Regions from separate parts of the Thermoanaerobacterium sp. CMT5567-10 genome, predicted to be linked through region 2. Evidence: riboswitches for the same ligand, from Rfam matches in the RefSeq annotation. Region 2 holds a riboswitch; the other holds the start of a gene.

Region 1 (4,221 bases), 1.0 Mb from region 2:
ACATGCTGGTTTTAACCTGGCTTTGCCTTAAAGAATGAGACCTTTATGTAATATGTTGTACATATTATGTAATAGGTTTTATTTTTTTGGCATACTAATTACAAGGAGGCAGATTGGATGAATGCTTTAATATCGTCTTTTATTCTCGTCTTTGCATCTGAAATGGGTGATAAATCACAGTTTATGGCTATGGCATTTGCCACATTCATTAAAGCCAGAACTGTCTTAATTAGCATATTGATTGCTGCCCTTTTAAATATGGGTATTGCAGTTTTGTTTGGCTCATTTATAACAGAGTACATACCAATAAAATATGTCAAGCTGTTGGCTGCCATATCTTTTTTAATTTTTGGCTTAATGACGTTAAAAAATGGCCACATGGAACACGAAAAAATCAGAAAATCTAAATACGGTCCAGCTTTCACGATTATAAGTACATATTTTATTTCTGAATTTGGAGATAAAACACAACTATCAACATTGGCACTTACTGCTACATACAAAAGTCCAATATTTGTCCTATTAGGCGCTACTGCAGGAATTTTTATGGCTGACGTCATTGGAATTATATTGGGTGTATATTTAGGTAAGAAATTGCCAACAAAACTTTTACATTACATATCAGCGTTCATTTTTATAATATTTGGCTTTATCACTTTGTACGAAGCAAAAACTCTATAGCAATCATGACCACCCGTAAAACGGGTGGTTTGCTCTGAGGCTATAAGCCTCTATTACTAGCCAGCGTCTAAAGGCGCTGGCTTTCACTTTGTTCAAGCCACCATGCATTTGCCACTTTTGCCGCCCCTAAAGGGACAAATGTACTACGGGCTACCCCTTAAAGGGGTTCTCATATTCTTTTACACTCAATTTGTCCAACATAATATCTCGCTTTTCTTGTTCCTGGATGTATTTTTTTATTGTTGCCTCATTTAGTCCTACAGTGCTTACATAATATCCTTCCGCCCAAAAATGCCTATTGCCAAATTTATACTTTAGATTTGCATGTCTGTCAAATATCATCAATGCACTCTTCCCTTTCAAGTATCCCATAAAGCTAGACACACTAATTTTTGGTGGTATGCTCACCAACATGTGTACATGATCCGGCATTAGATGTCCTTCTATTATTTCTACTCCTTTGTATTTACATAGTTCTTTTAATATATCCCTTATACTTTCTTTGTATTGATTATATATTATTTTTCGTCTATACTTAGGAGTGAACACAACGTGGTATTTGCACATCCATTTTGTGCGTGCCATTTCATCTCGTTTATTAGCCATTAAATCACCTTTCCTTTTGTTATATATAGTAGCTTGAACAACTCTATTATAACGGAAAGGTGATTTTTTGTATAACTTCTGTCGCGCACCCGCATAGCGGGTGGTTTTTTGTTTCGCTCGCTTTGCGAGCTCAACAGGCTAAAGCCCATAAAGTAAAATGGATACCTTTCGGTATCCATTTTACTCCTCTTAGCCTCTCATTAGCAATCATTTTTATCTTGCATAAGAAAATACCATATTGCCTACTCTTAATGCAATTGGCAATGACCAAAGCCACTGATTAGTATTACTGTTGTCAAAGTAATAAAGTGCACCGTTTGTAGGATCTACGCCGTTTAAGGCATCCCTTGCAGCACTTATTGAGTCTGGTGTCGCAGGTACATTTATCAAGCCATTTTCAACAGGCGTAAATTGATAGTAACCATTGCTATCGACTTGGTATATTACACCTTTTATGGAGTTAGGAAATATACCGCTTTTTACCCTATTTACTATCACGGCACCGACTGCAACTTTAGCCTGATATGGTTCACCACCAGCTTCCGCATTTATAAGCCTTGCCAGAAGGTCCAAATCATCATTTGTGTATGAAATCACACCTCTTTGTACAGAACCTCTGTTTACACTTACATCACTTCTTATACTTGAAGAAGTTGATGGTGTACCAGATGATGGAATCACAAAAACTTGCCCTGGATATATCATATCGCCTGTTAAACCATTCACGGATTTTAAAGCATCGACAGTAGTACCATATTTCATAGCAATTAAGTATAAGCTGTCGCCTTTTTGAACCGTATATGTGTTATCACTGCCAGGTACAACTAATACTTGCCCTGGATATATGACTGTATCATATAAATTGTTCAGCTTCATTATTTGATTGTATGTTGTCCCATAATTTAAGCCTATTTTATATAGGCTATCACCAGGCTTGACAGTATATGTTGCCGCAAATGCAGTCTGAGAAAATAAAAGAGCTGCTGCTAATGATGCAATGAGAGGCTTTACCTTAATACATTTTTTAAACATAAATATCCCCCTTTTGCCTCCGAGGTTAGTTGACGGGTTCGGGCAAAGGGCTGCCCTACCACTCAGTGGATTCACCCCAAAAAAAGATCCCCCGTACCCCTTTTCGGGGATTCGGCATATTTTACTTTAATTATAAGGGGAATACGTCCATGTGTCCATATTAAACTGATGGGAATATAGGCAATTAGTGGCATTCACTGTAGCCACAAAAAGGGCAGTAAATACATCCACTCTCAGGAACTAGCTGTGCTCCACAGTCAGGGCATGTGTGTTTTTTTGATGAGCTTTTTACATCGATCTCTTTATCTGGCATTGTTTCTTTTTTCAACATTTTATACCCTCCAATATATAGTTTATTATTTACATTTATTATACCATATATTGTGGTATATGTCACTATAAAACATTAAGACAAAAAACAATCCCCAATCATTGATAATTAGGGATTGTAATTTTAAATTCTGATCCTTTATTTAACTGGCTATTCACATCTATCTTTCCACCATGCAACTCAACAATAAGTTTCGCAATAGATAGCCCAAGTCCCATTCCGCCAGTTTCTTTGCTTCTAGCCTTGTCAACCCTGTAAAACCTGTCGAATATATAAGGAATATCCTCTTGAGGTATACCAATACCATCATCTTTTATTATTATGGCTACATTTTTATCTACCTCTTCCACCGAAATTTTTATATTGCCGTCTACATCTGTATATTTTAATGCATTGTCAAGAATTATTCTTAGAAGCTCTTTTATAAGATACCTGTCTGCATTTACTTCTAAATTTCTTTTGCAAAATACTTCTATGTTTTTCTCACCGTACACTATTCTTGCATCTTTAACCAATTCTTCTATTAATTCATATATATTGAATTTTTTTTTGTTAACCTCCAGCGCTTTATTATCTCCTCTTGCCAACATTAAAAGCTTTTCGATCAATATTTCCATATCCTGCTCTTCTTTTTTTAGAGCGCTTATAGATTCTTCTAAAACATCTTTATTGTCCTTTCCCCACCTATCTATAAGCTCTATATAGCCTTTTAAAACAGACAATGGCGTTCTAAGCTCATGGGATACATTAGATATAAATGCATTCTGTCTTTTAAAATAGTCTTCCAACCTGTCTAACATATTATTAAATGTCATAGCAAGCTTTGATAGCTCGTCGTTGTTTCCATTAACATTCAATCTCTTGTTAAGCTTCTTTTCATCGATAGTGTGAACTTCCCTGACCATGTAATCAACAGGTTTTAGTGCCCTACCCGTTATAAAATACCCGGCAAAAAAAGACACCAAAACTCCGATGGCATCTGATATAGCCATCAACAAAAATAACAGTTTCAAAAAAAAGTACTGGCTCTTTAAATTTTCAGCCACTTGAACATATAGCACACTGCCACCTTCAACGTATTTTCTATTAAGATATACAATGTGCGTTTCATCTCTTTCTATTTTCGTAAGGCTATTTAAATTTTTATCATATGGAATATCAATCATATGTGATGACGATCTGTACACAATATTCCCATGCATATCCGTAATTTTAAAATACATGTTTTCGCCAGTCGATGATGCAAATAACAAATCTTTATCAATATTTCCTACAACCCCATCAATCTCTTTTAATTTTTCCATTATCATATCCGATTGATTTTGTATATCGCTAAAAGCCTGATATATAAGGTAGTATTTAAGACCGTACAAAACAGACGCATTTAACACTATCAGTATAAAAGAAAATATAATCGCATAAAGCAATGCAATTCTCAATTTTATCGATAATCTAAAATTTCTAATTCTCATTTTTTTCTTTCCTTAGAGAGTATCCCACACCTCTGATTGTTTGTATTAACTTATTGCTAAACGGCTCGTCTATTTTACTTCGCAAATATCTTATGTATA
Region 2 (4,221 bases):
ATATGTTTATCTTTTAGATGAGTATTTAAAAATGGATACAATAGGGCATATATCAACAAATCTTATTGAAAAAGTTGTAGAAAATGTAACAGAAATGTCATATAGAGAAGCAGCGAAAAATATAGAATCATTAACAAATCAAAGCATAAGCCATACAACTGCATGGAATATAATACAAAAGGTTGGAGAAAAAATAGCAGAATTAGAAAAACAAGATATAAAACTATTCAAAGAAAACAAATTAAGAGGAGAAAAAGAAACAAAAATATTATTTCAAGAAATGGATGGATTATGGTTATCAATGCAAGGCAAAGACAGACCAAAAGGCAAAAAAAGCAGGGGAAAAAAAGAAATAAAATTAGCAGTAGCATACGACGGATGGGTAAAAAGAAGCCCGGGAAGTAATGAATATATAACACATAATAAAATAGTATGTGCAGGATTTGCAAGCAGCAAAGAATTTAAAGAATTAGTAGATGCAACGATAGCAAAAGAATACAACATAGACGAAATAGAAATAAAGATAATAAATGGAGATGGAGCAAGTTGGATTAAAGAAAGTTTAGGAGAAGAAGGAGTATATTTTCAATTAGATCCATTTCATAAAAGCCAAGCAGTAATAAGGAATATAGAGAACAAAAAAGATGCCTGCAAATTGATGAAAATGCTAGATGAAGGGAAAGCAGAAGAAAGTCTAGAATACATAGCGAAATTAATGATAGAGCAAAAAGATGATGAAAAGCAAATGAAGAAATTAGAAAAACTATATAACTATTTAGTAGCCAATAAGGAAGGGATAAAACCATACCAAAAGAGAGAAGAAATAAAAATACCAGAAGCCCCAGAAGGGATAGAATACAAACATTTAGGAACAATGGAAAACAATATATTTGACACATTGGCGCGCAGAATGAATGCGGGAAAAATGAGTTGGACAGAAAAAGGTGCGAACAATTTAGCAAAGATACTAGCCTTAAAGACAAGCGGAAAACTTAATAGTGTTGTAGAAACATACTTTAATGTTATAATATCAGAAGAAAAATTAGCAGAGATAAAAGAAGAAATAAAATTATCAGCAGCGGATGTAAACAAAAAGCAGAAAAAAGCAAAAACATATCATATGCAAAGAGGCGATATGCCGTTTGAAGGTTGTGCAATGACAAACGGCAGAAAAACAATAAGAGAAATACTCAGATACAAATGTTTAAGTGAATTAAAAGTCATATAAAAGGCGGAATATGAAGATAAGAATGGAGTAAAAATAATTGCACGAAAATTCACAACACATTAAACATTATACGGATAAAATTTGAAGAAAAAAATTTGCCAACAACTACTTGACACAAACAAAATATAGTACCACATTGACTTCGATTGATTTTGCCTGTATAATATTAAGTAATTATTAAAAATATAAATTTTTTATTAAATTTATTAAAAAATATGCCTAATCGAAAGAACGGGGGATAATTTTGGGGTGAATCCGCATTTGCGGTAGGGTTACTCTTTACCGAACCCGTCAACTAACCTCGTAGGCATAAAGAGAGGATGAATGAATTGAATCACAAAAAGTTAGTTGCATCAGTAGTTTTGTCAATAACACTTATGCAAGCACCAAGTGCGTTTGCAATGGAGCTTTTGAAGTACGGTTCAAGAGGACAAGCAGTGGTTAGCTTGCAGCAAACGCTGAATCGACTTGGTTATAGCACAGGTGGTATTGACGGTATTTTCGGCAGCAAGACGAAAAGTGCTGTTATTGCATTACAGAAGAAATTTGGCTTATCTCCTGATGGTATAGTGGGACCAGCGACAGAGGCGGTTTTAAATAGGACAACTGCAAGTGGAGTTTCATCTAGAGGTGCTTATGATCGCACGTCAAACTTGAGCGTAGTTAGCATTGCGGAAAGGTATCTAGGGACACCGTACGTTTACGGTGGTACGACACCTGCTGGCTTTGACTGTTCTGGCTTTGTCCAATACGTATATAAGCAGGCAGGAAAAAGCATCGGCAGGACTACATACGATCAGTATGCTGGTGGAAGGCCTGTAAGCTTATCAGATTTACAGCCTGGTGATATACTGTTTTTCTCTACGTCAGGTAAAGGGCCTACACATGAAGGAATATACATAGGTAATAATCGCTTGATACATATGAGCGATTCTTCAAAAAAGGCAGCATATGATGATTTTAGCGGGTGGTTTAGGACTTACTATATAGGTGCAAGGAGATATTATTAAGAAAGAGTATATTGCTAAAGCGAAAGAACACGTATATGTTAATTAGCCGCAACATATACGTGTTCTTTTTTTTAAAAATTTTTACTTGTAGTAGATTTGCTAAGTCAGAGCAAAATTATTTATATCTTAATATCAATTTTGTAATTTTCACAATAAACTTTTGCAATTCCATATATAGACTTTTCAAAAGTCAAAGTTAGAAAAACGTATGTTCGCATAATATAATTAAAGCACAGTGCAGCACTGAAAAGGACCGGTCCTCACTATTTAGTGAGGTGTAGATAATGATAAGCTATAATGAACTGTGCTTTAAAGCAAAAAATGGTGATGAAAATTCTACTGTGGAAATTTTAAACAAGTTTAATCCTCTTTTGATATCACTTGCTAAAAAATTTCCTTATGATGATTTTAACGATATGCTTCAAGATGGAAGAGAAATTCTGATTACAGCCATAAAGGAGTTTGATGAGAAGAAAGGGAGAGAATTTATAGCATATGCCAGCATGCAGCTTAAATTTCACTTTTTAGGAATGTATAGAAAGAGGAAGCCTAGCCTTTCTTTGAATGCAAAAGCTAATGATGATGACGATGAAATAATAGATTTGTTGGAAAGTGACGGCTTATCACCAGAAGAGGAGTTTTTTAAAGGTATTTCAATGAAAGATTTGAAAGATGCCTTAAATAGCCTGACGGAAAAGCAAAAAAATATAATTTTATTATACTTCTTTAATAGAAAATCATTGGTGGAAATAGCAAAAGAGGTAGGCATAGGATATCAAAGTGCAGTAAAATTAAAAAACCGAGCTATAGAGAGATTAAGATTTGCGATAAAAAATGATATAATTATGTAAAAAGACATGAAAGGATGGTAAAAGTTTGGAAGTAAGGAATAATGGCATAAACGAAGATTTATTCAAAAAAATAATTGAATTAAATAAGAATGCACAATATCATAATCTAATTGGAATGGATATAGTTGAGCTAGATAGTGGCAAAGTTACAATGGAAATTATAATTTCAGAGAAACATTTAAATATTTTTGGGATTGCACATGGAGGAGTGGTGTTTTCACTTATGGATACGGCAATGGGAATTGCAGCAAAGACGATGGGAAGAAATATGGTCACTCTTGAAATGAATATAAACTATATAAAATCTGTTAAGATCGGGGATAAAATTGATGCTTTTGCAAAGATAATTCACTTAGGAAAATCTACTGCTGTTGCTGTATGCGATGCTTACAACCAAGATGGTAAACTTGTAGCGTCAGCAAGGGAGACGTTTTATAGTCTAAATTAAAGGGGCTTTAAGGCTAAAGCCTCTTTTTTTGGTATATAATTTGATATAAAATTAATATATATATTTAACTAAATGGAAGGAGGTTTTTTAAATGAATTTTGATAGTTTTTTGTACAATACAAGACCTTTTTTAAATTATTTGTTTGACTTTTATAGCAACTTGGATGATATGAAGCTTAGTACAGTTATAAATGATTCCGGAAATGCTGACAATGTATCATTGATTGTGGTAGACATGGTAAATGGTTTTTGCAAAAGTGGTGCACTATCAAGTCCCAGAATTGGAGGCATAATAGAACCTATAAAGAATTTGATAAATGCGTCTTACAGAATGGGCATAAAAAATATACTGTTTATAAATGATGCCCATATTAAAGATGCAGCGGAATTTGCCGATTATCCACAGCACTGTGTAAAAGGAACTGATGAAAGCTCTATCGTTGAAGAACTTTTAGAGATAATAAAAGGACAGCCACAGATATATGAGAAAAATTCACTAAATGTGTTTTTTGGTGGAGAATTTGACGATGGGAACTCGTTTTTAAAAAAGATAATCAGCATGCTTAAAGAAGGAAAGTCTACTTTTATCATCGTTGGAAATTGCACCGATTTATGTGTATATCAGACAGCAATTTCTATAAAGATGGTTGCAAATGCCAACAATTTAAGTGTTAATGTCATTGT

What was found. A riboswitch is a leader RNA that binds a small molecule or an ion and turns the genes downstream of it on or off. The one in region 2 is predicted to bind cyclic di-AMP.
Region 1: another riboswitch for cyclic di-AMP. It lies ahead of Q2T46_RS14755 (cell wall hydrolase); the one in region 2 lies ahead of Q2T46_RS04560 (C40 family peptidase).

The regions. Positions count from the first base shown of each region.
Region 1 covers NZ_CP130558.2:2,887,746-2,891,966, reverse strand. Annotated here, with positions in the region: gene Q2T46_RS14765 (TMEM165/GDT1 family protein) at 118-681, shown strand; gene tnpA (IS200/IS605 family transposase) at 832-1,287, opposite strand; gene Q2T46_RS14755 (cell wall hydrolase) at 1,501-2,319, opposite strand; cyclic di-AMP (ydaO/yuaA leader) riboswitch at 2,319-2,446, opposite strand; gene Q2T46_RS14750 (hypothetical protein) at 2,504-2,650, opposite strand; gene Q2T46_RS14745 (cell wall metabolism sensor histidine kinase WalK) at 2,749-4,122, opposite strand; gene Q2T46_RS14740 (response regulator transcription factor) at 4,112-4,221, opposite strand, start outside.
Region 2 covers NZ_CP130558.2:872,882-877,102, reverse strand. Annotated here, with positions in the region: gene Q2T46_RS04565 (ISLre2 family transposase) at 1-1,228, shown strand, start outside; cyclic di-AMP (ydaO/yuaA leader) riboswitch at 1,435-1,552, shown strand; gene Q2T46_RS04560 (C40 family peptidase) at 1,558-2,238, shown strand; gene Q2T46_RS04555 (sigma-70 family RNA polymerase sigma factor) at 2,523-3,089, shown strand; gene Q2T46_RS04550 (PaaI family thioesterase) at 3,115-3,537, shown strand; gene Q2T46_RS04545 (cysteine hydrolase family protein) at 3,629-4,221, shown strand, end outside.